2 regions of the Actinomadura napierensis genome follow, and region 2 is predicted to be linked to the other one. Evidence: riboswitches for the same ligand, from Rfam matches in the RefSeq annotation. Region 2 holds a riboswitch; the other holds the start of a gene.
What was found. Region 2 has a riboswitch for glycine ahead of gcvP (aminomethyl-transferring glycine dehydrogenase). Riboswitches for the same ligand answer to the same signal wherever they lie in the genome.
Positions count from the first base shown of each region.

Region 1 (7,146 bases), on a different contig from region 2:
GAGGATCAGGCCGCCGCGCGGGCCGCCGAGCGTCTTGTGCGTCGTGGTGGTGACGATGTCGGCGTGCGGGACGGGGGAGGGGTGCAGCCCCGCCGCGACCAGCCCGGCGAAGTGCGCCATGTCCACCATCAGCAGAGCCCCGACCGAGTCGGCGATCTCGCGGAACGCGGCGAAGTCCAGCTGCCGCGGGTACGCCGACCAGCCCGCCACGATCATCTTCGGCCGGTGCTCGGCGGCGAGCGAGGCGACCTCGTCCATGTCGACCAGGCCGTCCTCGGCGCGGACGTGGTAGGGCACCACGTTCAGCACCTTGCCGGAGTAGTTCAGCCGCATCCCGTGGGTGAGGTGCCCGCCGTGCGCGAGGTCGAGGCCGAGGATGGTGTCGCCGTGCTGCAGCAGCGCGAAGTAGACCGCGGTGTTGGCCTGCGCGCCGCTGTGCGGCTGCACGTTCGCGTGATCCGCGCCGAACAGGGCCTTCGCCCGGTCGATCGCGAGCTGCTCGGTGACGTCCACGTACTCGCAGCCGCCGTAGTACCGCCGGCCCGGGTACCCCTCGGCGTACTTGTTGGTCAGGACGGAGCCCTGCGCCTCCAGCACCGACACCGGCGCGAAGTTCTCCGACGCGATCATCTCGAGGGTGGACTGCTGGCGGCGCAGCTCGGCGTCCACCGCCGCGGCGACCTCCGGGTCGGCCGCGGCGAGGGAGTCATGCAGACCCACGTCAGCTCTCCTCGATCAGCTTGTCGTAGGACTCGGCGTCCAGCAGGTCGCCCGGCTCGTCGGAGATCCGCACCTTGAAGATCCAGCCCTCGCCGTACGGGTCGTCGTTGATCACCTTGGGCTCGTCCACCACCGCGCCGTTGATCGCGGTGATCTCGCCGCTGACCGGCGAGAACAGGTCGCTGACCGACTTGGTCGACTCGATCTCCCCGCACGGCTCGCCGGCCTCGACGTTGTCGCCCTCGGAGGGCTGCAGCTCGAGGTAGACGATCTCGCCGAGCGCGTCGGCGGCGTGCGCGGTGATGCCGACCGTGACGATGCCGTCCTCTGCTTCTGAACCAGCAGGGCCGAGGCCGGCCACCCACTCGTGCTCTTCGCTGTAGCGGAGCTGCTCCGGAACGCTCACGTCTTTTTCTCTCTTTCAGGAACGCTTGTAGAACGGCAGTGCGACCACGTCGACCGGCTCCTGCCTGCCGCGCACATCCACGGCGAGGCCGGTCTCCTCGACGCCGCTGTCGAGGTAGGCCATGGCGATCGGCCTGCCCAGTGTGGGCGACGGGGCACCGCTCGTCACCACACCGCACGGCGTGCCGCCGGACGTGACGACCTGGTACCCCTTCCGGGGCGCGCGACGCCCGCGCGCCACCAGTCCCACGAGCCTACGGCCCGCGGGGGTCTGCGCCTGCGCCGCCAGGGCGGCCTTGCCGACGAAGTCGACCGCCTTCTCGAGTTTGACGACACGTCCGAGGCCGGCCTCGAACGGGGTGGTCTCCGCGGTCAGCTCGTTGCCGTACAGCGGCATGCCCGCCTCCAGCCGCAGCGTGTCCCGCGCCGACAGCCCGGCGGGCACCACCCCGTCGACCGCGGCCAGCGCCTTCCACAGCGCGACGGCGTCGGACGCGTCGACGAACAGCTCGAAGCCGTCCTCGCCGGTGTAGCCGGTACGGGCGATGAGGGCGTCCACCTCGGCGACGCGGTCGGCGAGGATCGCGTAGTAGCGCAGGTCGGCGAGCGGCGCGCCGGTGAACCCCTCCAGGATCGCCTGCGCCCGCGGGCCCTGCAGGGCGATCAGCGCGTAGGCGTCGGAGCGGTCGTCCACGGCGGCCTCGAAGCCCGCGGCCCGCTCGGTCAGCGCCTCCCGGACGACCGCGACGTTCGACGCGTTCGCGACGACCATCCACGTCTCGTCCGCCAGCCGGTAGACGATCAGGTCGTCCAGGACGCCGCCGTCCGGATCGCAGATCATCGTGTAGCGGGCCTTGCCCACCGCCATCGGCGACAGGTTCCCGACCAGCGCGTAGTCGAGCGCGTTGGCCGCGCCCGGACCGGACAGGAAGATCTCTCCCATGTGGGACAGGTCGAACAGCCCCGCGCCGGTGCGGACGGCCTGGTGCTCGGCGGTCTCGCTCGCGTAGCGCAGCGGCATCAGATGGCCGGCGAAGTCGACGAGATTCGCGCCGAGGTCCTGGTGGACGTCGTGCAGCGGCGTCTTCTTCGCGGCCTTCGAGGACGGATCGGCGGACATCGGTTCGGCTCCTTCGTCACGGGCGCGCGTGGTCCATCGTCCCACTCGCGCACCGGGCGTATCGGTGCCTCCCCCTCTGTCATCGGCGCCTGAGAGCTTCACCCGCCGCCCCGGTACGGGACGCGGCGCGGGCTTTCACCTTCGGCGGGGGAACGCGTCCCCGCTTTCCAGAGGTCGCCTGCTCCGTGCGGTCCATGGGCCTGAGAGGTTCCGGGGAGGATTTGCTCCTTCGGCGTCCCACACCGGCTGCGTAGGACTCTCCCGCACGGGATTAACGGCTGCGCGCAAGGCTAGCAGCGGCAACGCCATGCCACCAGCGCCCGACGCCGGCTCCGCACGCGGGCTCGGCGGCGTGCCGGCCTCAGGCGTTGCGATCGCGTGCGAAGCCAAGTTCGAGCCTGCGAGGACTTGATCGCGCAGCGAGCCCCCAGGCCCGACCGCCGAGGGCGATGCAATGGGCGGGTGTCTATTTGGGCGTCGCCGCGGGGGTGCCGGACATCGCCTTCACGCACGTCTGCAGCGCCGCCTTGATCTTGGCCAGCTCGGCCTTGGACGGCGTAGAACTCGGGTGCGGGCTGGGCATCGTCACGCCCTGCTTGCGCACGCAGTCGTTGAACTTCTTGGCGGCCGCCGCCGTCCCGCCGCCCGGGGCGGTCGGCACGGCGCTCGCGCCGCCGCCGGCCGAGCCGCCGGACCCGTCGGACGTCCCGGACGGCGCCGGTGCCGTCGCCGGGGAGGAGGCCGGGGAACCGGACGCGGCCGAGTCCTTCTTGCCGTCCGAGCCGCCGCATCCGCCGAGCGCGAGCGACAACGCCAGGACCGCCACGAGACTGCGCTTCACAGGGATCACTTCTCCAGGGACCGGGATGGAAAGCGCCATGATGCGCAGAAAACCGTGCGCGCGCATACCGACGCGCATGCCAAGAAAACGCGGTTCGCTTAGCACCGCACCTCATAACGGGCGCTCTAGAGCGGCGTCACATAGGCCCCGGAGATGCCGCCGTCCACCAGGAACTCCGACGCCGTGATGAACGACGCGTCGTCCGACGCCAGGAACGCGACCGCCGCCGCGATCTCCGACGCCTCGGCGAAGCGCCCCACCGGGACGTGGACGAGGCGCCGCGCGGCCCGCTCCGGGTCCTTGGCGAACAGCTCCTGGAGGAGGGGGGTGTTCACGGGTCCGGGGCACAGCGCGTTCACGCGGACGCCCTGCCGCGCGAACTGCACGCCCAGTTCCCGGGACATCGCCAGGACGCCGCCCTTGGACGCGGTGTAGGAGATCTGCGAGGTCGCCGCGCCCATCACCGCCACGAACGACGCCGTGTTGATGATCGACCCCTTGCCCTGCTCCAGCATGTACGGGATGACGTGCTTGCAGCACAGGTAGACGCTGGTCAGGTTGACGTCCTGGACGCGCTTCCAGGCGTCCAGGCCGGTCTCCAGGATCGAGTCGTCGTCGGGCGGGGAGATCCCGGCGTTGTTGAACGCGACGTCGATGCGCCCGTAGGCGTCCCGGACCGTCCGGTAGAGGGCCTTGACCTCGTCCTCGCCGGTCACGTCCACCTTGACGAACAGGCCGCCGAGCTCCTCGGCGGCGCTCTTGCCGGCGGTCTCGTCGACGTCGGCCACGACGACCTTCGCGCCCTCTTCGGTGAAACGGCGCGCGGTGGCCAGGCCGATGCCGCTGGCGCCGCCGGTCACGACGGCCACCCGGCCTTCCAGACGCTGCATGCTGCTCTCTCTCCTGTCACTGACCGAAACTTGCGGGGGCTACTCGCTCGCGATGAAGACGTTCTTGGTCTCGGTGAACGCGCCGAGCGCGTCCGGGCCCAGCTCGCGGCCGAGGCCGGACTGCTTGAACCCGCCGAACGGCGTCCAGTACCGCACGGACGAGTGGGAGTTCACCGACAGGTTCCCGGCCTCGACGGCGCGGGAGGCGCGCAGGGCGCGGCCGATGTCGCGGGTCCAGATGGAGCCGGACAGCCCGTAGGGGGTGTCGTTGGCGATCCGGTACGCGTCGGCCTCGTCCTCGAACGGGACGACGGCGACGACCGGCCCGAACACCTCGTCGTGCCAGGCCGGCAGGGTCGCGTAGTCCGGGGAGGCGAGGACGGTCGGCGGGAACCAGAACCCGGGGCCCTCGGGCGCCGAACCGCGGATCACGACGGGCGCGCCGTCGGGCACGTAGGAGGCGACCCGGTCCCGGTGCGCGGCGCTGATCAGCGGCCCGACCTCGGTCTTGTCATCGCGCGGGTCGCCGACGGCGACGCCGTGCACGGCCGGTTCGAGCAGTTCGAGGAACCGGTCGTAGACGGGACGTTCCACCAGGATCCGGGAACGGGCGCAGCAGTCCTGGCCGGCGTTCTCGAACACCGCGTACGGGGCGGTCGCGGCGGCCTTCTCCAGGTCGGCGTCCGCGAACACGATGTTCGCGGACTTGCCGCCGAGCTCCAGCGTCAGCCGCTTCACGCCGGGCGCGCACGCCTGCATGATCTCCTTGCCGACCCGCGTCGAGCCGGTGAAGACGATCTTGCGGACGTCCGGATGGTCGACCAGCCGCCGTCCCGCCACCGGCCCCGCGCCCGGCAGCACCTGGAGCACGTGTTCCGGGAGGCCCGCCTCCAGCGCCAGCTCTCCGAGGCGGCGCGCGGTGAGCGGGGTCAGCTCCGCCGGCTTGACGATCACCGTGTTGCCCGCGGCGAGCGCCGGCGCCATGCCCCAGCCCATGATCGGCATCGGGAAGTTCCACGGCACGATCACGCCGACGACCCCGAGCGGCTCGGCGAACGTCACGTTCAGTCCGCCCGGCACCGGGATCTGCCGCCCGGTGAGCCGTTCGGGCGCGGCGGCGTAGTAGTGCAGGACGTCCCGCAGGTTGCCCGCCTCCCAGCGCGCCTGCCCGATCGGATGCCCGGCGTTGCGGACCTCCAGCTCGGCCAGCTCGTCCAGGTGCGCGTCGACCTTCTCGGCGAACGCCCGCAGCAGCCGGGCCCGGTCGCCGGGCGCCACGTCCCGCCACGCCGGGAACGCCCGCCCGGCCCGCTCCACGGCCGCGTCGGCCTCGTCCGCCGACGCCAGCGCGACGACCTCCACGACCTCCTCGGTCGCCGGATTCAGAACCTCGAACTCGCTCATGTCCCCTCGATGCTGTCGTTGACTTGCGGCGAGTCGTCGTTATGAGCCGCGCCATAACGACGACTCGCCGCAAGTGAACGTGGTTCGGTCAGGCGGCGCGGCCGGCCGCGGGCGGCTATAGGCGCTCGAAGCCGCGGTAGAGCTCCCAGTCGGTCACCGCGCGGTCGTAGGCGGCCAGTTCCACGGCCGCGTAGTTGGCGTAGTGGTCCACGACCTCCTTGCCGAACGCGTCCACGGCCAGGGCGCTTCGCCCCCAGTCGGCGGCGGCGTCGCGGAGCGTCGCGACGACGGTCTCCGCGTCGGTCGCGTAGGCGTTGCCCGCGTACGGCTCCTCCAGCGGCAGCTCGTTCTCGATGCCGTGCAGACCGGCCGCGACCAGCGCCGACACCGCCAGGTACGGGTTGACGTCGCCGCCCGGCACCCGGTTCTCGATGCGCAGCGACGGTCCGTGCCCGACGAGCCGCAGCGCGCACGTCCGGTTGTCCACGCCCCACTTGATCGCGGTCGGTGCGAACGAGCCCGGCTGGTAGCGCTTGTAGGAGTTGATGTTCGGCGCGTACAGCAGGGTGAAGTCGCGCAGGCACGCCTGCTGGCCCGCGATGAAGTGCTCGCCGATCTTCGACAGCCCGTGCGGGCCGTCCCCGGCCAGGACCGGCGTCCCGGCGGCGTCGCGCAGCGAGATGTGCACGTGGCAGGAGTTGCCCTCCCGCTCGTTCGGCTTGGCCATGAAGGTGATCGACATACCCTCCTGGGCGGCGATCTCTTTCGCGCCGGTCTTGTACAGGACATGGTTGTCGCACGTCCGCAGCGCCTCGTCGAACCGGAACGCGATCTCGTGCTGGCCGAGGTTGCACTCGCCCTTGGCCGACTCGACGTACATCCCCGCGCCGGTCATGCCGTTGCGGATCCGGCGCAGCAGCGGTTCGACGCGGGCGCCCCCGAGCAGCGAGTAGTCCACGTTGTACTGGTTGGCCGGGGTGAGGTCGCGGTACGCCTTCCGCCAGGCGTCCTCGTAGGAGTCCTGGTAGACGACGAACTCCAGTTCGGTCCCGACGTAGGCGCCCCAGCCCCGCTCGGCCAGCCTGGCGAGCTGGCGCCGCAGGATCTGCCGGGGCGAGGGCGCCACGTCGGAGCCGTCCTCCCACACGATGTCGGCGTGGACCAGCGCCGCGCCCTCCTGCCAGGGGATCCGGCGGAGCGTCCCGAGGTCGGGGCGCATGACGAAGTCGCCGTAGCCCCGCTCCCAGGACGACATCGCGTAGCCGTCCACCGTGTTCATGTCGACGTCGACGGCCAGCAGGTAGTTGCAGCCCTCCGAGCCGTGCCCGGCCACCTCCTCCAGGAAGTAGCGGGACGACAGCCGCTTGCCCTGCAGGCGCCCCTGCATGTCGACGATCGCCACGATCACGGTGTCGATCCGGCCCTCCGCCGCCTCCCCGCGCAGTTCGTCGAGGGTGAGCGATGTGGTCACGTTCCCGGTCTCCTAACGGGCGCTAGCCCAGCGACTGGAGTTCCTGCTCGATGGCCGCCAGCTCCTCGGCGCTGCCCTGCACCTTCGGGCCGGTGAACCACTTGCGGGCCGACAGCACCCACCACAGCCCCGCGCCGCCGAGGACGATCAGGATCGCGATGGGGGAGTAGTTGAAGCTGTCTTTGGTGATCGGGTTCGCCGGCGGCAGCATGAACAGCACCGAGATGACGACGACCCAGGCGACCGCGAGGATCCCGACCGGCCTGCTCCACCGGCCGAGGTTCCACGGGCCGGG
Region 1 is NZ_BAAAMR010000074.1:26,409-33,554, forward strand. It holds gene ABD296_RS33200 (serine hydroxymethyltransferase) at 1-720, opposite strand, end outside; gene gcvH (glycine cleavage system protein GcvH) at 722-1,126, opposite strand; gene gcvT (glycine cleavage system aminomethyltransferase GcvT) at 1,142-2,245, opposite strand; glycine riboswitch at 2,319-2,419, opposite strand; glycine riboswitch at 2,424-2,519, opposite strand; gene ABD296_RS33215 (hypothetical protein) at 2,712-3,086, opposite strand; gene ABD296_RS33220 (3-oxoacyl-ACP reductase) at 3,212-3,976, opposite strand; gene ABD296_RS33225 (aldehyde dehydrogenase family protein) at 4,016-5,380, opposite strand; gene ABD296_RS33230 (glutamine synthetase family protein) at 5,496-6,851, opposite strand; gene ABD296_RS33235 (amino acid permease) at 6,874-7,146, opposite strand, start outside.
Region 1: another riboswitch for glycine. It lies ahead of gcvT (glycine cleavage system aminomethyltransferase GcvT); the one in region 2 lies ahead of gcvP (aminomethyl-transferring glycine dehydrogenase).

Region 2 (7,146 bases):
GTTCCTGGAGTCCGAGGGGCTCGTCGAGCCGGAGCGCACCCCGTCCGGGTACCGCAAGTTCGGCCCGGCCGACGTCGAGCGGCTCCGGTTCGTGCTCATCGCGCAGCGCGACCACTACATGCCGCTGCGCGCGATCCGGCAGTACCTGGAGGCCCGCGACCGGGGCGAGGCCGTCCCGCCGCTCGGCGCCCGCCCGGACGCGCCGTCCCGCCGCCCCCGCACCCTGGTCGCGGCCGGGGCCGACGCGCCCGACCCCGCCGTCCGGCTGGCCCGCCGGCAGCTGCTGGACGGCGCCGGGATCGGCGAGGACCTGCTCGCCGACCTGGAGGAGTACGGCCTCGTCCGGCGCAACGGCACCCACTACGACGGCGAGGCGCTGACCGTCGCCCGCGCCGCCGCCGCGCTCGGCCAGCACGGCGTCGAGGTGCGGCACCTGCGCGCCGCCAAGGCCGCCGCCGACCGGCAGGTCGGGCTGATCGAGCAGATGGTCGCCCCGCAGCTGCGGCGCCGCAGCCCGGGTGCCCACGACCAGGCCGCCGAGACCGCCCGCGACATCGCGGCGCTGTCGGTCCGGCTGCACGCCGCGCTGCTGTCGGCGGGCCTGCGCGAAAGCCTCGACCCCTGACCGGCCGGGCCGCGCGGGCATTTGCCGCCCGGTCGCCGCCGCACCCTGTCCGGGGTCGGGTGTACGTTGGGCTACAGGGTTCGTCGAGGATCCGACCGGTGCACGTGGTGATCGAGACAGCGTCGACCAGCAGGGAGCCGCAGTGAAGCAGATGGAGGTCGTCGGCGTCCGGGTCGAGATGCCCTCCAATCAGCCCATCGTCCTGTTGAAGGAGACGGAGGGCGAGCGCTACCTGCCCATCTGGATCGGGGCGGTCGAAGCGACCGCGATCGCCTTCGCCCAGCAGGGCGTGCTGCCCGCCCGTCCCCTGACCCACGACCTGTTCCGGGACGTGCTCGACGCGCTGAGCGTCCAGCTGCGCACCGTGAACATCACCGACCTGCGCGAGGGCATCTTCTTCGCGGACCTGGTCTTCTCCAACGGCGTCGAGGTGAGCGCCCGCCCGTCCGACTCCATCGCCCTGGCGCTGCGCACCGGCGCGACGATCTTCGCCAGCGAGGACGTCCTCGAGGAGGCCGGCGTGGCCATCCCCGACGAGCAGGAGGACGAGGTCGAGAAGTTCCGCGAGTTCCTCGACACGATCTCCCCCGAGGACTTCGGCCGGGCTGGCTAGACCCCGGGCGGAGGCGCGGCCGCAGGCTCCGCTTGCTCTCCGTGTTCGCCGTGCCGATCCGGAGGCGCACCTCCGCGACCCTCCCGTTGCGCGCCCCGTCGCACCCGTCCCGGGTCTTCGAGCGGGCATCGGTTACGCTGTGTGATGGAGCGGTGCGGGCCGGGCTTCCGGGATGGAGTGGGGAATGTCACTTCGGGGGGTAAGGTCGTGTCGTGCCGCGATTGGTCGTGCATTGCCCTGGACCTGGCAGTTTCCGATGGGCGACCATCGGGGTAGGAGTGCGGTGGCGGCCAAGGTGCGCGGTTTGCCCACGTGAAGCCGGTTCATCCGGGCATGCGACGCGCCGACGGCGAACGTTGACCACACCCTGACCGGCACCTACCGTGCTGGTGGAACACCCGTGGTGTAATTCGTCAAACCCCCTTGACGAAGCGGCACGGGCTGATAGAAGCCGGAGGTCCGCGTGGCGGTGAGCAGCGGCGAGGGCAAGGCGACCCCCGACAGGCACATGGCGTCACGACGCGCCGGAGAGCAGGGCCTGCTCTTCGACACGCAGGTGTCGGCGCCGCCGGAGGATGTCGGCTACCGCGGCCCGACGGCGTGCGCCGCGGCGGGGATCACCTACCGGCAGCTGGACTACTGGGCCCGCACGAAGCTGGTCGAGCCGAGCGTGCGCGCGGCGCACGGATCGGGCAGCCAGCGCCTCTACAGCTTCCGCGACATCCTGGTGCTGAAGGTCGTCAAGCGGCTGCTGGACACGGGGGTGTCGCTGCAGCAGATCCGCACGGCGGTGACGCACCTGCGCGACCGCGGCGTCCAGGACCTGGCGCAGATCACCCTGATGAGCGACGGCGTGAGCGTGTACGAGTGCACCTCCGCCGACGAGGTCGTGGACCTGCTGCAGGGCGGGCAGGGCGTGTTCGGGATCGCGCTCGGACGGGTGTGGCAGGAGGTGGAGGGAAGCCTGGCGGAGCTTCCCGGCGAACGCGCCGCCACCGACGACCCGGACCCTCACGAGCACCCCCACGATGAGCTGGCGAACCGGCGGCGCGCCCGCCGCACCGGCTGATCCGGCCCGGTCCGCGGGCGGGTCCCGCGGAGGCCGCCCCCTCGCGGCCGGCACGGCCCCTCATATCGCGTCCTTGCGCTGGAGGTAGGCGAACGCCGCCCAGCCCGGCAGGACGGGAAGCCACAGCGTCAGCAGGCGGTACAGCAGCACCGCGGACGTCGCCGTCTCCGCCGTCAGCCCCGAGATCGTCAGCGCCAGCGTCAGCGCGCCCTCGACCGCGCCGAGCCCGCCCGGTGTCGGGACCGCCGAACCGACCGCGTTGGCGGTCAGGAACACCACCACGACGGCCGTCCAGTGCAGCGACCCGCCGAACGCCCGGATCGAGGCGTCCAGGCACAGCGCGTACGTCGCCGTCAGCCCCACCGTCCCGCCGAGGCCGGTGCACAGCTTGCGCGGCGACTGCAGGACGTCCACCAGCCGCGGCACCACGCCCGAGAACATCGCCCGCAGCCGGGACGCGGCGAACCGCCGCACCCGCGGGATCATCATCGCCGCGCCGGCGACCAGGCCGAGCGCCAGCACCACGATCACGATCGTGCGGGACGGCGCCAGGTCCTTCGTGGCGTTGTGGGTGGAGCCGGTGAGGAAGCCGAACAGCACCAGCAGCAGGACGTGCACCACCAGGCCGACCAGCTGGGACGCGCCGACGCTGGCGACCGCCGGGCCCGAGCGGATCCCGGAGCGCTGCAGGAAGCGGGTGTTGATCGCGACGCCGCCCACCGCGGCCGGCGCCACCAGCTGCACGAACGACGCGGCGACCTGCACCAGGACCGTCCGCCCCACCGGCAGCCGCTCCGGCACGAACCCCAGCAGCATGTACGCCGCCGCGAGGTAGGTCGCCGCCGACGCGGCGAGCGCGATGAACACCCAGTGCCAGGTCGCCGTCGACAGCAGGTGCGCGAAGTCGAGGCTGCCGACCTGCGGGATCACGATGTACCCGGCGACCGACAGGCCGACGATGCTGAAGATCGTCCGGGGCCGGAAGCGCTCCAGCCGGACCGGCGCCGCCTCGGTCTCCGGCTTCAGCGCGACGATCTGCTCCCGGATCCGGGTGAGCAGGTCCCGGTCGCGGCGCAGCGCCGTCCGCGTCGCCCGCGACAGCGCCACCCGCTGCAGCAGCGGGACCGCCGCGGCGAGCGCGTCCTCGCCGAGCACGGACGCGGCGGTCCGCACGGCGCGCTCGGGGCCCGCGTGCAGGGCCACGGTGGTGAGCAGCTGCGCCAGGTCCAGCAGCAACGCGAGGTCGCCGGAGGCGATCTCCCCGGACCGCATGTCGGTGAGGTACACGCGGCCGTCGTCGCCGACGAGGACCGTGTCGTCCTCCAGCCGCCGGTGCGCGAGCCGGCCCTCCTGCAGCCGCCGGAACTGCCGCCACGCGTCGGCGAGCATCCCGTCGGTGAGTTCGTCGCCCGGGACGTCCGCGAGCCGCCGCCCCGGCACGTGCTCGAAGGCCAGCAGCGCCGCCTCCGTGCCGACCTCGGACGTCCCCACGAGCCGCGGCGTGCGCGCGCCCGCGGCGTCCACCGCGTACGCCATCAGGGACTCGAGCTCCAGGGAGCGGCGCAGCGGGCGCAGCGCCCGTCCCGTGGTGGTGCGGCTGAGCCGCAGCGTCCGCCACATCCGGTACAGCAGCCCGGCGGTCTGCTGGTCGCGGTCCAGGACCCGGACCTCCAGGTCCCACGGGCCGGTCCGCCGCGCTGCGCGGTCCTTTTCGCCGTCCCGGTCGAGCAGGACGCCGTAGCGGCGGTCCTGGCCCGTCTCACCGGGGTCGTCGAGGCGGGCGGCGCGGCGCGGGGACAGCCCCAGCCGCTCCAGCGTGGAGACCACCGCCGTCCCGGACGGCCGCGGGTTCGGCGTGCCGGCCGCGTACAGGGTGCCGTAGCCGATCGCGCGGCCGAGCAGGTAGGTGGCGGCGAGCGCCGCGACGGACGCGTACGACGCGGTGAGCCCGGTCAGCGCGGCCAGCCCGATGAACGTCCACGTCACCGCCTGCCAGCGGGTCCGGCCCGCCATCCCGACCGCCGTGACGAACGCGATCACCGGCGCGATGTCGGTGTGCACCGGCGCGGTGCTGGTGCCGCCCCAGATCAGCGAGTCCAGCACCCCGCCGGGCGCCGCGCTGGTCACCCAGTCGTCCAGGCCGACCGTGACGCCGAACGCGATCACGGCGGCCAGCAGCGCGATCGCCACCCGCATGCCGTCCTTGCGGAACATCCGCTCGACCGCGAACGCGATCGGCGCGGTCAGCACGCCGAAGCTGGAGGCGAGGGTGGCCAGCGACAGCAGCATGCGGGGGGCGTGCGCGGTGCCCTGCGCGATGTCGGTCTGCAGCCCGTGCGTGGTCTGCTGGGCGATCGACACCAGCAGCATCACCGCCGCGAGCCCAACGCAGGAGACCCCGAACCTGATCGCGTCGCCGGACCGGCGGATCCGGTCCGGCTGGGCGGGCTCGTCCACGGGGACGCCGGCGGTGGCGCCCGTCGACGGGCGCACCGCCCCGCCGTGGGTCTGTGTCACCGCCGTATCGCCGCCCTGACCGTCCGCCATCGTGATCAGCGTCCCAGGGCCGGCGGGGCGCCGTCGAGCGGCGGCCCCCGGCCCGGCCGGCCGCCTGGACGGCGCCGCGGCCCGTCCCGCCCCGGTGAGCTGTGCACATCGTACTTGCCGGTAGATGCCCGGGCCGTCCATCACCCCGGTTCCGCGCGGCGGGACGCGCCGCCGTCGCGACGGCGGGCGGGGGCGCGCGACGATCGCCGGGGCGATGGTTGGGTAGGGTTTGTTCCGGACATGCCGTCGACCCTGTGCGGGAGAGACCCCACGCGGCCAGCGTGGGGCGCCGAAGGGGCAACCTCCCCGGAACCTCTCAGGCAAAAGGACCGCTCGGGCGAGGCACCTCTGGAAAGCAGGCGCCGATCCCCCTGACCGGGGAGGGCGGCTCACCGAAGGGGAAATCCCGCTGCGCGGGGGAAGCTCTCAGGTGCCGATGACAGAGGGGGAGACCGGCCGCCGGCCGTAGCCGGCGGCGGCCCTGAGCGACCGCAGCAGCCAGGAGGCTCTCCATGACCGCCCAGTTCTTCGCGCCCGTGGCCTCGCCGCAGGATGCCCGTTCCACGTTCGCCGACCGCCATGTCGGCCCGTCCCCGGACGAGCGGGCCCGGATGCTGGCCGCCATCGGCTACTCCGGCGCCGAGGCGCTGATCGGCGACGCCGTCCCGGCCGGGATCCGCACCTCCCGGCCGCTGGAGCTGCCGCCCGCGCTGAGCGAGACCGCCGCGCTGGCCCGGCTGCGCGAGCTGGCGTCCCGCAACACCGTGCTCACCTCGATGATCGGACTCGGCTACCACGGGACGACGACGCCGGGCGTGATCCTGCGCAACGTGCTGGAGAACCCGGGCTGGTACACCGCCTACACGCCCTACCAGCCGGAGATCTCGCAGGGCCGCCTCGAGGCGCTGCTGAACTTCCAGACGGTCGTCGCCGACCTGACCGGCCTGCCGGTCGCCAACGCCTCCATGCTGGACGAGGGCACCGCCGCCGCCGAGGCCATGGCCCTCGCGCACCGCGTGTCCAAGCGCAAGGAGCCCGGGACGTTCCTGGTGGACGCCGACGCGCTCCCGCAGACGATCGAGGTCGTGCGGACCCGGGCGGTCCCGCTCGGCATCGAGGTCGTCACCGCGGACCTGTCCGGCGGTCTGCCGGACGGCGACTTCTTCGGCGTCCTGCTGCAGTACCCGGGAGCGTCGGGCGTCGTCCGCGACCTGGAGCCGCTCGCCGCGCAGGCGCACGAGCGCGGCGCGAAGGTCGTCGTCGCCGCCGACCTGCTCGCCCTGACGCTGCTGCGGCCGCCGGGCGAGTCCGGCGCCGACATCGCCGTGGGCTCCGCGCAGCGGTTCGGCGTCCCCTACGGGTTCGGCGGCCCGCACGCCGGCTACATGGCGGTCGGCGAGGGCATCCAGCGGCAGTTGCCCGGACGCCTCGTCGGCGTGTCCGTCGACGCCGACGGCGCCACCGCCTACCGCCTGGCCCTGCAGACCCGCGAGCAGCACATCCGCCGCGAGAAGGCCACCAGCAACATCTGCACCGCGCAGGTCCTCCTGGCCGTGATGGCGAGCATGTACGCCGTCTACCACGGGCCGGAGGGGCTCGCCGCCATCGCCCAGCGGACGCACCGCCGCGCCGCCGAGATCGCCGCGGGGCTGCGCGCCGGCGGCGTCGAGATCGTCCACGGCGCCTTCTTCGACACCGTCCTCGCCCGCGTCCCCGGCCGGGCCGCCGAGGTCGCCGAGGCCGCCCGCGAGCGCGGGATCAACCTGCGGCCGTCCGGCGCCGACCTCGTCGCCGTCGCCTGCGACGAGACGACGCTGCCCGAGCACGTCACCGCCGTCCTGGAGGCGTTCGGGGTGCCCGCCGAGGTCGCCGGCGCCGAGGAGGCGATCCCGGACGGCCTGCGCCGCGAGAGCCCCTACCTGACCCACCCGGTCTTCCACGCGCACCGCTCCGAGACCGCGATGCTGCGCTACCTGCGCCGGCTCCAGGACAAGGACATCGCGCTCGACCGCTCGATGATCCCGCTCGGCTCCTGCACGATGAAGCTGAACGCCACCGCCGAGATGGAGCCCATCACCTGGCCGGAGTTCGCGAACATCCACCCGTTCGCGCCGCTCGACCAGGCCGCCGGCTACGTCGAGCTGATCGGCGAGCTGGAGGACGCGCTCGCCGAGATCACCGGGTACGCGAAGGTGTCCGTCCAGCCCAACGCCGGCTCGCAGGGCGAACTGGCAGGGCTGCTCGCCATTCGCGGTTACCACGCCTCGCGCGGCGACGAGCACCGCGACGTCT
Region 2 is NZ_BAAAMR010000162.1:4,111-11,256, forward strand. It holds gene ftsR (transcriptional regulator FtsR) at 1-625, shown strand, start outside; gene ABD296_RS45645 (bifunctional nuclease family protein) at 768-1,238, shown strand; gene ABD296_RS45650 (MerR family transcriptional regulator) at 1,702-2,307, shown strand; gene ABD296_RS45655 (lysylphosphatidylglycerol synthase transmembrane domain-containing protein) at 2,368-4,824, opposite strand; glycine riboswitch at 5,102-5,196, shown strand; glycine riboswitch at 5,197-5,307, shown strand; gene gcvP (aminomethyl-transferring glycine dehydrogenase) at 5,367-7,146, shown strand, end outside.